DNA from 3 places in the Gordonia sp. 852002-50395_SCH5434458 genome. Region 3 is predicted to be linked to each of the others. Evidence: riboswitches for the same ligand, from Rfam matches in the RefSeq annotation. Region 3 holds a riboswitch; each other region holds the start of a gene.
What was found. Region 3 has a riboswitch for S-adenosylmethionine ahead of A5785_RS07430 (bifunctional o-acetylhomoserine/o-acetylserine sulfhydrylase). Riboswitches for the same ligand answer to the same signal wherever they lie in the genome.

Region 1 (6,328 bases), on a different contig from region 3:
CGCTCGTCACAGCGCAGATGGTGCTCGGCCTGGTCGAACCGCAGTCGTCGGGCATCGGTGGCGGGTCTTTCGCTCTCTACTACGACGCCGCCAAGCACAAGGTCACCGCTTTCGACGGCCGCGAGACAGCCCCGGCGGCGGCCACCGAGGACTACTTGCGCTACATCAGCCCCATTGATCAACGTGCACCCATCCCGAGCGCCCGCGCATCTGGCCGCTCCATCGGTGTGCCCGGCGCTGTGCGCATGCTGGAAGAGATCCACAAGGAACATGGCCGCACCGCCTGGAAGAACCTCTTCGATCCCGCGGTCAGCCTGTCCGACAACGGCTTCGACATTTCGCCGCGACTCGCCACCGCAATCTCCGAGTCGGCTGGCGACCTCAAGGCCGACGACGACGCGCGCTCGTACTTCCTCAATCCGGACGGCACACCGAAGACTGCTGGAACGCGACTGGCCAACCCCGCGTACGCGAAAACGTTGGGCGCGTTGGCAACCGACGGCGCTCAAGCGCTATACACCGGCTCGGTCGCCGATGCGATCGTCGCGAAGGCTGGCTCGACGTCGAACGGTATGACGCCGAGTCTCCTTACCGCCGACGACCTCAAGAACTACAAGGCAATGCGCCGCGAACCGGTCTCCACCGAGTACCGCGGGCATCGCATCGTGGCGATGCCAGGACCGTCGTCGGGTGGCATCACTGTCGCCGCGACGATGGGCATCCTCTCCAACTTCGACATTCCGTCGATGGGGCCGACCGGCGTCGACCGCGACGGCGGGCATCCGAATCCCGAAGCGGTGCATCTGATCAACGAGGCCGAACGCCTCGCCTATGCCGACCGTGACAAGTACATCGCCGATCCCGACTTCATCCCGTTGCCGGGCAAGGGTGTAGCGACGATGTTGGATCCGACCTACCTGAAACAGCGTGCGGCACTGATCAAACCGAACACGTCGCTGGGTAAGGCACAGCCCGGAGACCTCGGTGAGGTCCCGCTCGGTTCGTACACCGGCACAGAACACGGAACCAGCCACATCACCGTCGCCGACAAGTACGGCAACGTGGCGTCGATGACGACGACCGTCGAATCGGCGTTCGGCAGCTTCCATATGGTCGACGGCTTCATCCTCAACAATCAGCTCACCGACTTCTCCGCTGAGCCACGCGACGAGTCGGGAGCGCTTCTCGCCAACCGGGTTTCGCCGGGCAAGCGGCCGCGATCATCGATGGCCCCGACCCTCGTTATGCAGCCGGGAGCCAACGGTGCGCCGGACACCCTCAGCGCTGCTCTCGGCTCGCCCGGCGGCTCCGTGATCATCCAGTTCGTCGTGAAAACGCTTGTTGGAATGCTGGATTGGAAGCTGAACCCGCAGCAGGCCGTGTCGATGATCGACTTCGGTACGGCCAACACCCCGACGTCGAATGTCGGCGGCGAGCACCCGCTGGTCAACACTGCGAACGGCGGCGCCGACGATCCGCTCGTCAAGGGATTGCGCGAACGCGGAGAACAGGTGTCGGTCGACGATCAGTCCAGCGGGCTCAGCGCACTACAGCGCTCAGGCAACGGCTGGCTCGGCGGGGCCGATCCTCGCCGCGAGGGCGCCGTGATGGGCGACGACGCGTCGTTGAAGTGAGGTCGACGTCGGCGGGACGCTATTGATTCTCAACCGTCCGCGCCAGAATCCCGAGCGTCGCGCGTAGCCCGGCCTCGGGAATGATCGGGAACCGGCCTTTGATGTCCTCGTGGGTCACGCGGCTCCAGTCGTAGTACGACGTGACGAGCGTGCCGTCGTCAGTCGGTTCGAGTCGGTATCCGTAGCGGTGATCGAGGGGCGGTCGGACGGTGCCGATGATCGTCCATTCGACCCACCGGTTCTGCTCGTAGCCCGTGATGATCACCCTCACGTCGTACTTACCCATCGGAAGGTCGTTGAGCGATTCGCGATCCATGTGGACGACAAACTCATCGCCCACCGCGCCGACCGTCGACCCTTCCGCACTTTGCAGCATGCCTGAGCTGTCGATGGCGACGTGACCTTCTGGCGTGGTCAGAAGCTCAAAGATCGCCGACGGCTCGGCCTGGATCAAGCGGGTGATCTCGAATAGCTCGGTCATAAGGCTCTCCTCGTGTCGGCGTTGTGCCCACGATATGTGTTCCACCGCGGGGCACAGGGGCGACGCCTTCGCGAACAATCCGACCGTCCACTTCGCGACCCTAAGAATCGCGCAGATTCATACCCTCGGCGCGGCGTCGACCTGGCACTAACCTGGCGTCGGTTATGAGTGTCAGCGCCCAGCCCTGGCTTGCTGGCCGGCAACCCTCCGTCGTGGTGGGGTGCTCCAGGTGACAACCCGACGGAAGCAGGCGCTCGCCGCTGCCGTAACAACGACATCGAGGATTGAAGACCGATACCTGTGACCGCTGAACTTTCCGCTGCGCAGTCGCGTCCGCTGACCAGCGAACCGCGTGACGCAGAACTGCTTTCGGCCAAGCTGGTCAAGGCGCGCAAGCCCGGCCAGTGGGTGAGTAGCGCCGTGGTTCTCGTGCTTGCGGCAATGCTGGTGCACACGCTGATCACCAATCCGCGGTTCCAGTGGGATGTGGTCGGCGACTACTTCTTCCACGCATCAGTTCTGCGCGGCCTCGGCTTGACTTTGTGGCTGACTGCGTCAGTCATGGTGTGCGGCTTCGCATTGGGGATTCTGCTCGCCGTGATGCGCTTGTCGTCGAATCCCATCTTGTCGACGCTGAGCGCAGGCTACGTCTGGTTGATCCGATCTATTCCGCCGCTTGTCCAGTTGCTCTTCTGGTACGAGCTGGCCTCGCTGTATCCGCAACTGTCACTAGGGATTCCGTTCGGTCCGGAGTTCGTCAAAGCCGATACGGCGCACCTGTTCTCGGGCGTGCTGGCAGCGTTCGTCGCACTGACCCTGGACGTCGCGGCCTTCGCTGCCGAGATCGTGCGCGGGGGCATCCTCTCCGTCGACCGCGGTCAGGCGGAGGCCGCAGAAGCGTTGGGGCTCAGTCGGTATCGCATCTTCCGTCGAATCATCCTGCCGCAGGCCATGCCGGCGATCGTCCCGGCGTCGGGCAATCTGCTCATCGGTCTGCTCAAGGCGACGTCGATCGTCAGTGTGATCGCCGTCCAAGACCTGCTCTACTCCGTACAGCTGATCTACCAGCAGAACTACCTGATCCTGCCTCTGCTGTTGGTCGCGACCATCTGGTACATCATCGTCACCAGTGTGCTCTCGGTAGGGCAGTACTTCGTCGAACGTCACTACTCGCGTGGCAATCGCCGACCGCAACAAGGCTTCTGGACGACGGTCCGTGAGAACTTGCCGCTGTTCGGGCGAGTGCGTACCGACCTTCGCAGGTTTGATCGTCGTAACGAAGGTGCGGTGGGCGCGTGAGCTTTTCGACCACGCGCCGCGGGTACACCACGGCCGGGCATGACAATCACACCTACGACGAGACGCTACCTCTCGTCCGAATCCGAGGACTGCGCAAGAGTTTCGGACTCCACAAAGTCCTCGACGGCATCGACGTCGACGTCCCGCGTGGCACTGTAACCGTGCTGCTCGGACCGTCGGGCTCCGGCAAGTCGACGCTACTGCGCTGTATCAATCACCTCGAGAAGCCCGACAGCGGGTTCGTCGAGGTCGGCGGCGAGATCATCGGATACCGGCCGTCGTCGGGAAAGCTGCACGAACTGTCCCATCGTGAGATCGCGCGTCAGCGCGCCACCATCGGGATGGTCTTCCAGCAGTTCAACCTCTTCGGGCATATGACCGTGCAGCAGAACGTGATCGAAGGACGGTTGGCTGCGGGTATCCCGCGCGGCGAAGCTGTCGCACGAGCCGGCGATCTGCTCGAACGTGTCGGCATGGCTGGACGCGAAAGTGCCTACCCACGCCAGCTCTCCGGCGGTCAGCAGCAACGTGTCGCCATTGCCCGAGCCTTGGCGCTCAAGCCGCGCCTCATGCTGTTCGACGAACCGACAAGCGCGCTCGATCCTGAACTCGTCGGCGAGGTTTTGGCCGTGATCCGCGATCTCGCACGCAGCGGCATGACCATGGTGATTGTCACGCACGAGATCGGGTTCGCACGTGAAGTTGCCGACCAGGCGATCTTCCTCGACGGCGGGCGCATCGTCGAATCCGGGGTTCCCGCAGAGATTCTCGACGACCCGCAGCACGAGCGCACGAAAGCGTTTCTCTCCGCGGTGCTATGAGAGTACCCGTGCGAATGTGCACGATGGTCACCTCTGCGTGCCGTAACCAGTTACTACACAGAAGAATTCAGACAAGGGGACCAGAACGATGAAGAACCGCCCACGTATCCTCGCTATGTTGGCGTCCGGCGCAGTGGTCGGCAGTATCGTGTTGAGTGGCTGTGGCTCGTCGTCGGACGACACAGCGAACTCTGCAGAGGCGTCGGCCGTTCCGACACAGGACATCACCAGCAAGATCGCAAAGGACGACGCAATCAGCGCCGAACTGCCTGAGAGCGTGCGCTCTGCAGGAACCCTGACCGTCGGCACCACGCAGACACCCGGGACGTCGAACCTGCCGCACGGTGGTGTGGTCGACGACAAGAACGTCGGACTCGATCTCGATTTGCGTGACGCGATCGGCAAGGTCCTCGGTGTCAACTGGAACGTCGAGTACGGAACATTCGCCTCGATCATCCCCGGCGTCCAGAACGGGAAATACCAAGTAGGACAGGCGAACTTCGGAGTCACAGCCGAACGTGAGAAAGTCCTCGACTTCTCGACCTACCTCAACGACGGACAGGGCTTCCTCGGCTCGAAACGCGTTGACCTGCAGAAGGTCTCGACCATCACCGATGTGTGCGGTTACACCATCGCGACCACTCCCGGATCGACCTTTCAGACACTGCTGAGCTCGCACGTCGACGACTGCGCCAAGATCGGCAAGAAGCCCTGGACCGTCCAGTATTTTAACGACACGGCGCCCATCTTCCTGGGTCTGGCCAACGGCAAGGTCGAACTGTTCTTCGGTCCGGTACTGAGCCTGAAGTACGACGAGAAGCACGTCGAGGGCACCAAGTTCCTCGGCCAGATCAGTTCCACACCAGTCGGATTCGTCACCGCCAAGAACGCGGGCCTGGCCAAGCCGATCTCCGATGCCGTGAACAAGCTGATCGAGACCGGCGACTACGCCAAGATCTTCGCCAAGTGGGGCGTCCCGGATACGGGCGTCGAGAAGTCGACGGTCAATCCGCCGAGCACCTTCTGATCGACTGAAAAGCCATGCGGTTCATCACGATCACACTGATCACCCACACGCCCGATCCGACGTCGGGTATCCAGCTGAGTACGGCGGACCGCTTCCGCGAGGTCGTCGACAGCGCGTTGCTCGCCGAGGAACTGGGATTCGACGGCTTCGGTGTTGGTGAGCGTCACGAGCGTCCATTCATCTCGTCGTCGCCGACGGTGGTGCTCAGTCACATCGCTGCGCTGACCTCCCGTATCCGACTGTTCACAGCCGTGACGACCCTGTCGCTGCTCGATCCTGTTCGCGCATACGAGGATTACGCCACGCTGGACCACCTGTCGGGTGGCAGGCTCGAACTGATCATCGGCAAGGGAAACGGTTCGGCGCAACGTGAACTCTTCAACGTCACGCCCGACGATCAGTGGGCGCGCAACGCAGAATCATTCGAGGTCTTCCGAACTCTGTGGCGCAACAACAAGATCACCTATCCCACACAGTTCAGGCCACCACTGAACGACGCCGAGGTATGGCCGCTGCCGCTGCAACGTCCGATCCGCATCTGGCACGGCAGCGCGACGAGCCGCGAATCCGTCGACCTCGCAGCGCGATACGGCGATCCGTTGTTCTCCGCGAACGTCACCAATACGATCGAACCCTACGCAGAGCTCATCCGCTTCTACCGGGAACGTTGGGATGCCTACGGCCACGACCCCGCGCAGATCGCCGTCGGAGCGGGCACCGCGGGCTTCTTCGCGGCGGAACGGTCGCAGGACGCGAAGGACAAGTACCGTCCGGTCTTCGAGGGCTACCTCGCAGCGCAGGCGAGACTCGGAGTGACACCTGTCTTCGCGACGCTCGACGACTTCATCGAGCGATCGTCCGCGCTGATCGGCAGTCCGCAACAGATCATCGACAAGGTGCATCGCTACCACGAGCAGTTCGGCCACACGGTGCTGCATCTGCACGCCGACGCCAACGGACTCGACCGCGGCGATCATCGGCGCAGCCTCGAACTGTTCCAGGCCGAGATCGCGCCGACGCTTCGTCGAGCAATTCCCGACCCGCCGTGGGGCTGGGGATCTCCGCG
Region 2 (6,328 bases), on a different contig from region 3:
TGCGAGCGCACAGGGTGCTACAAAAGCGTTGTGCCGCACCACCGATGAAGGTAAGCCCTACCCGGGCGCCGACAAGACCGTCTACCTGGGCAAGTAAGGAAACACTCGATGTCATCGATCCACATTCCCGTCAGATCGCTCAGGCGCGTCGTCGCGGCCACCGCTCTGACCGCCTGCGCACTCCTCGGCGCACAGGTACCCACGGCCGTCGCGGCGCCGCCTCGACCCAACCCGACGCCGTTCCCCGCGGGTGCGATCGCGACGGTGTACCAGTCCGACGTCCACGGCTCTGACGTCATCTATTGGCCAGTGATCTCGAGCTTCACCGACATTCGCAATAACCACCCCGACACGATCGCCGAGAACTCGGACAGGGCCGCGGCGATCAATCAGTCGGCGAAGAACGATCCGGCACGTCAGAAGCGGGCACTCGACGACGGCTACGCGATTGACAGCTTGTCGCAGACGCAGCTCTACACAATGTCGGATGCGTTCGGCACCAACCTCGGTAGAGATTTCCGTCAGGCCCTTGCTGACAAACGACTGCCCAAGGTCTCGGCTCTGCTCGACACACTATTCGCCCGGGGCCAAGGCATCGCTGCGTCCACGGCGGTCGAGAAGGCCCTGTCTGACAACGACCGTCCGTATGTGGCCGAACCCGACCGCATCACGGTGTACAACCGGCCCGGCAGGTCCAAGAGCGACGTGCAGTCCAGCGGCTCGTCGTACCCGTCCGGGCACACCGCCTCGGCAATGATCCGCACCGGGCTGCTCGCATTGATGATTCCCGAACTCGCACCACAGTTCCTCGCGCGCGGCAGCGAGGCCGGCTACAACCGCGTCGTCCTCGGCGTGCACTACCCGCTCGACGTGATCGCCGGACGCATGGTCGCCGACGCCGCCGTCGCCGACAGATACGCCGACCCACGCTTCCGCCCACTGATCGTGGCCGCCGGACAGGAACTCCGCGCAGAACTCGAATGGCGTTGCCGCGCAGCACTATCGACGTGCATCGCGCGCGACACACCCTATCGCAGCACACCCGACGCACTGGCCGACTACAACAAGCGCATGTCCTACGCACTCTCGCGCATCGGCTCGCCGAGTGCAGCGTTCGTCGTACCGCCCGCAGCCGTCGACCTCGTGCTGCGCGCACATCCTCGCCTCACCCGCGCACAAGCAGCCGACCTACTGCGACGCACCGCGTATCCCGCCGGATACCCACTCGACGACCAACGCCCCGGCGCACAGTCGTGGCAGCGCCTCAACCTCGCCCGCGCCTACGCCGCCCGCTGATCGAACCCCACCCGCCGAGCCACCCCGCTGATCGAGCTTGCTACCCGCTGATCGAGCCCACTCCGCTGATCGAGCTTGTCGAGATCACCGCCCGCCGACCGAGCCAATCCGCTGATCGAGCCCCACCCGCTGATCGAGCTTGTCGAGATCACCACCCGCTGATCAGCTTGTTACCCGCTGATCGAGCTTGTCGAGATCACGCAGCCCGGCGAGACTCGAACTGCGGCAGCACCTCTGCGCGCACGCGGTGCTCGGTGGCCGAGCCGTCGATCGGCACGATGAGCACGGCGTCGGCGACCTCTGCCGCGTAGATGTCTCGGATCAGTGTGGCCAGGCCGTGCGGGGTGCCGACGTAGCGCACGGTCTCTGCGCGATCCCCCACGGACGTCACCGCCGAGCCGGCAGCCGACACCGAGGCGACAGACGCGCGCGCCGACCCCGGATGCGGTGCGATCGCAACCTCGACAGCCAGTGCTACCGAGAAGTTCGCGGTGTCACGGGTGCCGGCCCGCAGTAGCGAGCGAGTGCGCTGGGCGTCGCGCAGCGTCGAACGTCGCACGACGATCGGCAGTTCGGCGGCACCGGCGTCGCCGACGATCGCAACCCGCAGCGCCGGGCGGCCGATGGTGATGACGCCGGTGTCGGCAGCAAGGAGCTGGTCGGCGAGAACGTCTGTCGGAGAACTCGATTGGATCGTCACGAGTGTGCCTTTCGGTGGTGGATGTCGGGGGCGTCGGCGCTGCGATCGCTCAGGCAGCGCAGCGCGTGGAGCAGGCGGTCGACGTCGTCGGACGAGCTGCCGAGTCCGAAGCTCGCGCGTACGGCGCCGTCGGGATAACCGAGTCGGTCGAGAAGCGGGTGAGCGCAGAACTTTCCGTCGCGCACACCGATGCCGTGTTCCGAACTCAGGTACTCCGCCACCTCGCGCGGGCTATGGCCGTCGACGGTGAAGCCTGCGATGCCGACGCGCTCGAGGCCGTCGTCGAAGACACGAAGGGGGGTGACTCCGTCGATCTCGGCGAGTCCGGCGTCGAGTTGTGCGCACAGGTACGCCTCGTGCGCGCCGATCCACTCGTGTCCGAGATCGGTGATCGCGTCGCATGCGGCAGCAATCGCGATGGCGCCCAACACATTAGGAGATCCCGCTTCGTGACGCGCTGCACCCGTGTGCCACGACACCGACGCGCAACCGGCCTCGACGTCGACGTCTGCCGTTGCACCGCCGCCCGCCAGATACGGCTGCGCGGCGTCGAGCCAGTCGGTGCGTCCGATCAGCACACCCGCGCCGAACGGCGCGTAGAGCTTATGGCCCGAGAAGACGAGGTAGTCGATGCCGTGGCTGACGATCGACACCGGGCGATGCGCGACGAGTTGTGCGGCGTCGACGAGGATTCGGGCGCCGTGCCGGTGCGCAATCGATGCGAGTCGCGAGATCGGGAGGACCTCGCCGGTCACGTTCGACGCCGCGGTCACCGCAAGTAGCGCGGCGGGCTTGGCTGCGAGTTCGCGCTCGACGGCGGCGAGAGTCTCATCGATGGTCGACGCAACTTCGACGATGCGTGTCCACTTGTCTTTGCGTTCGACCCATGGAAGCAGGTTCGCGTGGTGCTCGATGTCGAGAACGACAACGTCGCCAGGCGTCACATGCGCCGCGAGGTTGATCGCGTCGGTGGTGTTGCGAGTGAACACGACGGCGTCGTCGGCGCGACCACGGACAAAGCGTCGAACGGTCTCGCGGCACTCCTCGTAGCGACGCGTCGTGACCTGCGACAGATGTCCCGCGCCGCGGTGCACGCTGGCGTAGGTGCTCAGCGAGTCGGCGACGGCATCAGCCACCGCGCTGAGTGCGGGGGCGCTGGCCGCGTAGTCGAAGTTGGCGTAGCGCACCGTCGTACCGTCGGAAAGCGGCGCGCATTCGGCGGCGCCGACGACGTCGGCGAGTGGGGCGATAGTTGGGGTCTGCGCAGGCGAAACAGCCTTGGCCTGCGAGAACTCGGTGTGCGAACGGGTGACGACAGCAGTCATCGAATAGTCTCCTTGGAATCCACGCTTGCCGTACCCACCCTGGGCACGGCCAGGTCGTCACCCGGAGCACCCCACCGCGGAGGAGGGTTGCCGACCAGCTAGCCGGGGCTTGTCGCTGGCACTCATGACCTGTTCCAAGGATCACCGACGCGACGCTGAGCTGTCAACTTTCACTCAGCGTGCACGAAAGGCGGCCGAGGGTGCGATCGCCGAGCGTGTTATCGAGCCCGATTCTGCGCGCCGGCCGCGCCGGTCTGTGCGCGGTTGCGCTTCCACGCAACCGGTAGCGTGAATCCATGCCAGCTTCGGAGGTCTTCGTCCTGTCCAGGCCGCACGGCACCGTTCGAGCGCGTGGCGCTTCCGCGGGATTCACCGACGCCACCGAGGCTGCCGAGGCGTTGCGTTCCGGGCGCATCGGCGCCGTCACCGGGGCGATCGGGTTCACAGCCGCCGACGACGCCGCGCTGCTGGTTCCCGAAACCATCACGCACAGCGGTTCGGCGATCGTGGGGCAAGCGCCGGAGCCTGCTCACGCCGAGCGCGTCACATTGATTCCCGACGCCGCGACGCATCGGGACCGGGTCGCACGTGCCATCGACGAGATCGACGCGGGGGCGTTGTCGAAGGTCGTGCTCGCGCGCGCCGTCGAATTCGATGTCGAACCTCCCGTCGACCCGGACCGACTTCTCGAAGCCCTGGCGTACGGAAACGCCGAGCACTCTGCGTTTCTCGTCGACCTCAGCGTCGACGAGCACACCGACCCGCGCGCTCGATGGCTCATCGGAGCTAGCCCAGAAGTGTTGCTGCGCAAGCAAGGTCTCGAGGTTACGTGCCGCCCCTACGCGGGATCGGCGGCGCGCTCAGCAGACCCCGACGTCGACCATGCTGCCGGCCGGGTACTGCTCGCCTCGACGAAGGACCGGGCCGAGCACGCGTTCGTCGTCGACCATCTCCGCGACGCGCTCGAGCCGATCTGTCGCGAACTCGACGTGCCCGATCAGCCTTCGCTGGTCTCAACCGGCGAGATGTGGCACCTCGCGACAGCGATTCGCGGCGTGCTGAGCGATCCGACGATCACCGCACTCGACCTCGCACTGCTGCTGAGCCCGAACCCTGCGGTGTGCGGAACACCGGGAGATGTTGCAGCACAGTTCATCTCGAATCACGAGGAGCGTCGTGGATTCTACGCGGGCGCCGTCGGATGGTCGGGCTCCGCGGGCGACGGCGAGTGGATGGTGACGATCCGTTCGCTCGAACTGTCCGACGATCGTCGTCACGTCCACACCTGGGCAGGCGGCGGCATCGTCGCCGGGTCGGAGCCGCAGGCAGAGCTCGACGAGACGTCGGCGAAGCTCGCGACCGTCCTGCGCGCGCTCGGCGTCGTCGAGCTCGGTTGACGTCGGGGTAGTGGGTGCGTGCCCGCGTCGTGGAGCCCACACCCCCGCGCCGAACCACCCGCACTCAGAGCGACGCGGCGAGGGAGTCGGTCAGGATGTCGAGGCCCTGGTGCAGTTCGTCGTCGCTGATCGTCAGCGGCGGGGCGATGCGGAAGATGCCGCCCATGCCGGGTAGCTGGACGATGTTCATGTGCAGTCCGCGCTCGAGGCAGGCTGCAGTCACCTTGGCACCCAACGCATCTGCGGGAGTGCGCGACGCCTTGTCGGTCACGAGTTCGACGCCCTGCAGCAGCCCGCGGCCCCGGACGTCGCCGACAACCTCGACGTCGTCGCGCAGCCCGATCAGCCTCTCGCGCAGAACATCTCCGAGCTTGGCGGCACGCTCGACGAGCCCCTCCCGTTCGATCACGTCGAGCACCGTGAGGGCGACGGTCGCGGCGAGCGGATCCGACGCATGGGTCGTGTAGAAGAGGAATCCTCGCTCGGCACAACGGTCTTCGATCTCCGCACTCGTCACGACGGCTGCCACGGGTAGGCCCGCGCCGAGAGTCTTCGAGAGTGTGAGGATGTCCGGGGCAACTCCGTCGCGCTCGAACGCATACATGGTACCGGTACGGCCGAGTCCGGTCTGCGCCTCGTCGAGGATCAGCAGCATGCCCCGGTCGTCGCACATCTGCCGCAGCCGCGCGAGGTAGCCCTCGGGCAGCTCGATGATGCCACCCGACGACAAGATCGGTTCGACGATGCACGCGGCGAGCGAGCCGTTCGACTGCGTGTCGACGGCCGCGAACCCATACTCCAGTTCGGCTTCCCAGTCGTAGGACCCGTCGGCGTTGCGGAACGGCGAGCGGTAGGCGTTCGGGGTGGGAAGCGTGAAGTTGCCCGGCAGCGTCGGGCCGTAGCCGCGTCGACCCGCCGAGAACGTGGCAGCCGCTGCGCCAGAGGTCATTCCGTGCCACGACCGGTCGAACGAGACGATCTCGTACCGGCCGGTGGCGAGTTTGGCCATCTTGATCGCCGCCTCATTCGATTCGGCTCCCGTGGTCAACAGCACTGTGCGCGTGAGGTTGTCGGGCAGCGTCGTCGACAGCCGCGAAGCAAAGTCGACGACGGGCCTGCTGAGCATGCCGCTGAACAAATGGTCAAGCGTGGCAACCGAATTCGATACCGCTTCGACGATCGCGGGATGCGAATGGCCCAGCACGGCGCTCATCTGACCCGACGTGAAGTCGAGGATCGCGTTGCCGTCGGAGTCGTAGACGTACGACCCCGAAGCGCGTTCGATGATGCGCGGAGTGAACGCGGGGATGTAGCGGATCAGGTGTCGCTGGGCGGCATCCCAGAAGGCGTCGTCTGTCATGGTCGTCCTCAGATCGGTCGTGCGGATCATCCAACTATGGCATAGTCGGTTAGGACATTCATCTTTCAGGAGCACACGACCCCGATGGGACCTCAGCCGCCGATCAGCGTCAGCGAGCACTCTGACATGCCCATTTACCGGCAGATCGTCACCCAGTTGACCTTCATGATCGAGATGGGACAACTCGGCGCCGGCGACCGCCTACCCGGTTCCCGTATGCTCGCCGACAATCTCGGCATCAACCGGAACA
Region 3 (6,328 bases):
GACCACGACGCCGGTTCCCGACGGACTGCTGCCGCCGCCCTGACGGGACGAGAGCGTTCTGACTCCTCGAGCGTCTGGGGTAGTGCCCGTGACGCCCCGAGGCTCAGTGACGCGCGAGATCGACTGTGCGCTTGAGTAGATCGCCGATGGCGTCGAATTCGGTGAGGAATCCGTCGTGGCCGTTGTCGGACTGAACCACCTGCAGGCCGCCGACGCAATTGCCGAGCTCTTCGGCGAGTTCGACCTGTAACCGCAAGGGGTACAGGCGATCCGAGTCGATACCGCCGACGATCACCGGAACGTTGCACGCGTTGAGTGCGGCCTTCACGCCACCGCGATCGCGCCCGACGTCGTGGTGATTGAGTACTTCGCTGAGGATGACGTAGCTGCCCGGATCGAAACGCTCGACCAGTTTGCCCGCCTGGTGCTCGAGGTAACTCTGCACGGCGTAACGTCCGCCGGTGAGTGGATTCTCTTGGCCCTGAGCGTCATTCGCGAAGCGTTCGTCGAGCTCCGGTTCGCTGCGGTAGGTCAGGTGCGCGATCCGACGCGCGATTCCCATTCCGGTCGTCGGCGCCTCGCCGGTGCCGTGATAATCGCCGCCGTGCCACGCCGGATCGGACGTGATGGCTGCGATTTGCGTTGTCTGCGTACCGATCTGGTCGGCCGTCGCACGAGCGCCGACGGCGAGCACGAGTGCGCTTCGAACCCGTTCGGGGTACTCGATGATCCACTCGAGTGCGCGTGCGCCGCCCATCGAGCCGCCCACAACCGCGCCGATGCTCTCGATGCCCAGATGATCCATCAGTGCGACTTCGGCGCGGACCTGATCGAGCACGGTGAGTTGCGGGAAGCTCGAACCCCACGGTCGGCCGGTGGGGTCCAGCGATGCGGGCCCGGTCGATCCACGGCATCCGCCGAGCACGTTTGCCGAGATGACGCACCATTCGTCGGTGTCGACTGCCGCGCCGGGACCGATCAGACCGTCCCACCAGCCGGGGGAGGGATGAGCAGCATCGGCGGGTCCGGTCACGTGTGAATCGCCGGTCAGGGCGTGCAGCGTGAGGATGACGTTGTCGCGAGCAGGCGACAGTTTTCCCCACCGCTGAAAGGCGAGGGTCACGTCGTCGATCTGCTCACCGTTGTCGAGTGAGATCGACCCGAGACGGGCGCTGAGCATCTGGCCGTCCGGGGCGTTCTCCCAGTCCGGCCGTTGCTCTGTATCCGTCTGCGGGTCGATGCTCACCGACACAGGTGTCCTCGCTCCTTGCTCTGCGTTGTCTACTTGGCTGCTTCGAAACCCCGGTCGAGGTCAGCGAGGATGTCGTCGATTCCCTCGATGCCCACCGCGAGGCGGACGAGGCCGGGGGTGACACCCGCGGCGAGTTGCTCCTCGGGGGTCAGCTGGCTGTGGGTGGTCGATGCGGGGTGGATCACCAGTGAGCGCACATCACCGATGTTGGCGACGTGGCTGTGCAGTGTGAGCGCCTCGACGAACCGCTTGCCCGCGTCGACGCCGCCTGCGATCTCGAACCCGATGACAGCGCCCTGCCCCTTCGGTGCGAGCTCCTGGCCGCGCTTGTACCAGGGCGACGACGACAGTCCGGCGTAGTAGACCTCCTCGACCTGCGGGTTGTCGTTGAGGTACTCGGCGACGCGCTGCGCGTTGGCGACGTGACGCTCGACGCGCAGGCTCAAGGTCTCGAGACCCTGTGCGAGCAGGAACGCGTTGAACGGCGAGATGGCTGCGCCGGTGTCGCGGAGCAACTGCACACGTGCCTTGAGTGCGTACGCGGGAGCGCCGAGATCGGCGAAGACCGCACCGTGGTAGCTCGGGTCGGGCGTGGTGAAACCGGGGAAGAGGTCTTTGCCGTCGCGCTGTACACGCCAGTCGAAGGTGCCGCCGTCGATGATCACGCCGCCGATCGCGGTGCCGTGCCCACCGATGTACTTGGTGGCCGAGTGCACGACGATGTCGGCGCCATGCGCGAGCGGGTTGAGCAGATACGGGGTGGCGACGGTGTTGTCGACGATGAGCGGCACGCCGTTGCGATGTGCAACCTCCGAGATGCCCTCGATGTCGAGGATCTCGTTGTTCGGGTTGGAGATCGACTCGCCGTAGAACGCGCGCGTGTTGTCGCGCACCGCGGCCTGCCACGAGTCGAGATCTTCCGGATCCTCGACGAACGTGACCTCGATGCCGAGCTTGGGCAGCGTGTAGTGGAAGAGGTTGTACGTTCCGCCGTAGAGGCGCGGACTCGACACGACGTGCCCGCCGTTCTCGACGATGTTGAGGATCGAGTATGTCTCCGCAGCCTGACCCGACGCGACGAGCAGCGCCGCGACACCGCCCTCGAGAGCGGCGAGACGCTGCTCGACGACATCCTGTGTCGGATTCATCAGGCGCGTGTAGATGTTGCCTGGCTCGGCGAGGCCGAACAGATTCGCGGCATGGGTGGTGTCGTTGAACGTGTACGACGTGGTCTGGTAGATCGGCAGAGCGCGGGCGTTGGTCGCCGCGTCGGCTGTCTGGCCTGCGTGAATCTGCTTGGTCTCGAAACTCCAGTTGTCGGCTGGATTCTGGTCGACGTCGACGTCAGACATTGAATACGCATCACTTTCTACGGTCGGCAGGGCACGACGACCCTGTTGGGGTCCGACCTTCGGACCCGCGCTTGCTGGGGACCCGAAACCATCATCGACGAAGGATCGTCGCAGAACGGGGTCCCACAACCCGGTCATCACCCGGAGCACCCCACCGCGGTTGGAGGGTTGCCGATCAGCGAGCCGGGGCTTTGCGCTGATACTCATGACCTGGCGTCAAGGATATAACACGGCCGAAATGAAGTGAGAACCCTCCGACGCAGCCTGGTTCTTGGGGTGGACAAGGCATCGCTGCGGCGACATTGCGTGCGGGCGTCGAAAAGGCCGCGATTGAGGGTCTCTCGTGTAGTCCGAACAGTCGAATTTGGCGTCCATCGTCGTCGGTTCGCTGTTCGACCGTCGGATTCTGCTGTGGCGTGGGTCACGAAATTCTACGATCCGAACATTCGCGAGTAACTCGGCCGGAGCGGAACGCCGACGACTCGCGGCGACGCGGTACAGATCGTCCGGATTGGTGGAGAACGCATGGGTGGTCACTTCGGTTTCCGGCGATCGATCACTGCGGCGAGCACACTCGGACTCGCCGCAGTCGCAGCGGTTCTCCTCGCCATAGGTCAAACCTCCGGCGCGGGTGTCGCGCGGGCCGAGACCGCCGACAATTGCGGCAACGGCGCACTCGTCTTCGTCGGTGGTACGTGGGACCCCCAGGGACATCTGCTCGACGGCGTCACGCGCCAACCCCAATATGCCGGCTACACCGTCGAGCGCGTCGAGTATCCGGCGTCGATCTGGCCGTTGGGTGCCTTCGGATTCGACGACAGTCAGTCGCAGGGCGTCGCGGCAACGATGTCGACTGTGGCGAATTATCAGGCGCAGTGTGATGGCAAACCCGTCGTGATCGTCGGGTACTCGCAGGGCGCAGGAATCGGCGGCGACGTACTCACAGATATCGGCACCGGCAACACGTCTGGCTACGAGATCTCATCGACCGGCGTGTCCGGACTGCTCTACTCCGATCCGCGGCAAGCGGGAACTCTCTACGGACAGGGCATCGAACGCGTCCTGATCGGCGTGATCCCCGGACTGACCATGGCAGGCGGACGCGACGTCGACGACTTCGGCGGGATTCCGGTGACCACCGTGTGCTTCACGGGCGATCCGATCTGCGATCTTCCCGATCCGCTTCACGACCCGATCGGGGCCCTCGACGGCCTCGCGGGCTACTGGGTCAAGCACGGTCTGTATCCGCTCTACATGTATCTGCCAGCCACCAACGGAGCCCTGTGGGACGCCTGGGGAGTCAAGCCGTTGGACTGCCAGGACACCACCGCTGAGGTCAACACCTGCCAGCTCGTCGTGCCGTCGTCGGCATGGGTTCTCACCCAGCAGTTCGTCGACAAGCTCGGTCTCGGCTGGACCGTGCCCGACCTCGTGAGCAAGCGGTGGAAGTTCCCGGACATCCTCGGCATCACACTGGCCGACTTCCAGCCGCCGATCCGGTGGGCCATGGGTTGGTTCCCGCAGTTGCCCGACCTCGGCTACGGCGGGGTGCTCACCGACGTCTACACGTTCCAGAACATGGCACAGGGGCTGTTCACGTGGAACCCGGTGCTCTGGGGTCAGGGCGTCGACGCGTTGCGGACCACTGTCAGGAGCATCGCGTCGATGCCGGTGAACTTCGGAAAGTTCTGGGCCTACACACTGACCGGCCGCGATGTCACCGGCATTCCCGGACCCGCGTACCGACCGTCGCTGGTCGCGTTCGAAGAGCGGCTCGCGTCGCTGCGCACCCCGACGACCACCAGCCAGACCGCGTCGGTGGCGGCGCTGTCAGCATCGGAGAAGATTGCCGACGCCCCGGGGGCCGTGGACACCGCGAAGACTCTCGGCGGGCCCGAAGCGCGCAGTGCCTCGGGTACTGATGGAATCTCCGGCGGGGGAATCTCCGGCCGACAAGGCGTCGACGATCCTGTCGGCTCGGGTGGCGCAGGCACAGGTGACGGGACCGGTACCGAAGCTGCGTCGACGCCTCCTGCCGGCAGCGGCTCACTGCAAACACAGGCGCCGCTCGGCGGCTCTTCGCAGCCGGTTGAGGCTCCCGGCGGCGCGCATGCGCCGAAGCCTGGACCAGGAGAGTCGACACCGGAGAAGCCTGCACCCGAGAAGCCGACGCCGGAGCAGTCAACATCGGAGCAGTCGACATCGGGGGAGTCGACACGCGACAAGTCGACATCTGACGAGTCGACACCCGGTGCGTCGACGCAGCAGCAGGGTGCCACCCCGAAATCAACGACGGCGGGCGCACCCGCCGCCTGACTCGGAACCCCTGCGCAGGCGGGGTGTGAACGATGTCACCGTCGACGACGGAATCACGCCCACTGGCGTGCTCGTTGCAGCGTGAATGTCCTCAACCGCCCCAACCGAGACGAACATGGCCGGGACCAGCAGTAACGTGGTCCACTCCAACACAACTCGTCGGTTCGCCATGCTGGCGATGGCGCTGGGCGGGTTCGGGATCGGCACCACGGAGTTCGTCGCGATGGGCTTACTGCCGAACATCGCGTCCTCGGTGCATGTCTCCGAGCCGACTGCGGGCTACGTCGTCTCGGCCTACGCACTCGGGGTGGTGGTCGGGGCGCCTCTCATCGCCGCACTGACCGCGCGGATGTCTCGTCGCACGCTGTTGATCGGGTTGATGGTGGCTTTCACGGTCGGCAATGCGGCCACTGTGTTGGCGCCCGACTTCGGGACGCTGATGGTCGCGAGATTCGTGGCCGGACTGCCGCATGGCGCGTACTTCGGCGTCGCTGCTCTCGTCGCGGCGCACCTGGCCGGACCTCGTAACCGTGCCAAGGCCGTCGGGCTGGTTCTCCTCGGATTGTCCGTAGCCAATGTCCTGGGTGTGCCGTTGGCGACCTGGCTCGGCGAAAGTCTGGGTTGGAGAGCAGCTTTCGTTGTCGTGGTGGTCATCGGCATCGTGACGATCGGCGCGCTGTTCATCACGTTGCCCGCACTCGACGACATGGCCGTCACCAATCCGATGACCGAACTCGGCGCACTCACGAGGCCTCAGGTGTGGTTGACGCCGGCGATCGGCTTCGTCGGCTTCGGCGGGATGTTCGCGTTCTACACGTACCTCAACACTGCGCTGACGAGCCTCACGGGCATCTCGGTCGGTTGGGTTCCGGTGGTGTTGATGGTCTTCGGTGTCGGCATGGTGGTCGGCAACCTGGTCGGCGGTGCTGCCGCCGATTCACACGTGCCGCGCGCGATTCTCGTGGGACTCGTCGCGACCGCGGTGGTGCTCGGATTGTTTGCCGCACTCGTCACATCGCCGTGGGCGGCCGTTCCATTGACGTTCCTCGTCGGGGTCAGCGCGACGGCGATGGTTCCCGCACTGCAAACCCGCCTGATGGACGTGGCCGAAGACGCTCAGACGCTCGCCGCGGCGCTCAACCATTCGGCACTCAACATTGCGAACGCACTCGGCGCGTGGCTCGGCGGCGTTGTCATCGCCGCAGGTCTCGGGTACCGCGCGCCGTCGGTTCTCGGGGCAGGACTCGCGGTTGCCGGGATCGTCGTACTGGGTGTGGCGCTGGCTGTCGCCCGGCGCACGGCCGCTCGCCACACAGCGGCATCGACTCAATCGGCATCGACTCAAGCGGCATCAACCTAAGCGACTTCACCTTCAGCGACATCGACCCCGGCACCTGTTGGTACCGGG

Region 1: another riboswitch for S-adenosylmethionine. It lies ahead of A5785_RS22135 (amino acid ABC transporter permease); the one in region 3 lies ahead of A5785_RS07430 (bifunctional o-acetylhomoserine/o-acetylserine sulfhydrylase).
Region 2: another riboswitch for S-adenosylmethionine. It lies ahead of A5785_RS15740 (aminotransferase class V-fold PLP-dependent enzyme); the one in region 3 lies ahead of A5785_RS07430 (bifunctional o-acetylhomoserine/o-acetylserine sulfhydrylase).

Annotation. Positions count from the first base shown of each region.
Region 1 is NZ_LZTC01000103.1:1,349-7,676, forward strand. Features, by position in the region: gene A5785_RS22125 (gamma-glutamyltransferase family protein) at 1-1,634, shown strand, start outside; gene A5785_RS22130 (hypothetical protein) at 1,654-2,115, opposite strand; SAM riboswitch class IV at 2,276-2,393, shown strand; gene A5785_RS22135 (amino acid ABC transporter permease) at 2,416-3,414, shown strand; gene A5785_RS22140 (amino acid ABC transporter ATP-binding protein) at 3,495-4,235, shown strand; gene A5785_RS22145 (transporter substrate-binding domain-containing protein) at 4,324-5,262, shown strand; gene A5785_RS22150 (LLM class flavin-dependent oxidoreductase) at 5,277-6,328, shown strand, end outside.
Region 2 is NZ_LZTC01000067.1:61,686-68,013, reverse strand. Features, by position in the region: gene A5785_RS15755 (hypothetical protein) at 1-97, shown strand, start outside; gene A5785_RS15750 (phosphatase PAP2 family protein) at 109-1,296, shown strand; gene A5785_RS15745 (hypothetical protein) at 1,493-1,996, opposite strand; gene A5785_RS15740 (aminotransferase class V-fold PLP-dependent enzyme) at 1,993-3,321, opposite strand; SAM riboswitch class IV at 3,338-3,451, opposite strand; gene A5785_RS15735 (isochorismate synthase) at 3,618-4,718, shown strand; gene A5785_RS15730 (aspartate aminotransferase family protein) at 4,783-6,078, opposite strand; gene A5785_RS15725 (GntR family transcriptional regulator) at 6,163-6,328, shown strand, end outside.
Region 3 is NZ_LZTC01000035.1:213,957-220,284, forward strand. Features, by position in the region: gene A5785_RS07420 (hypothetical protein) at 1-43, shown strand, start outside; gene metX (homoserine O-acetyltransferase MetX) at 104-1,252, opposite strand; gene A5785_RS07430 (bifunctional o-acetylhomoserine/o-acetylserine sulfhydrylase) at 1,282-2,604, opposite strand; SAM riboswitch class IV at 2,667-2,815, opposite strand; gene A5785_RS07435 (cutinase family protein) at 3,130-4,920, shown strand; gene A5785_RS07440 (MFS transporter) at 5,036-6,280, shown strand.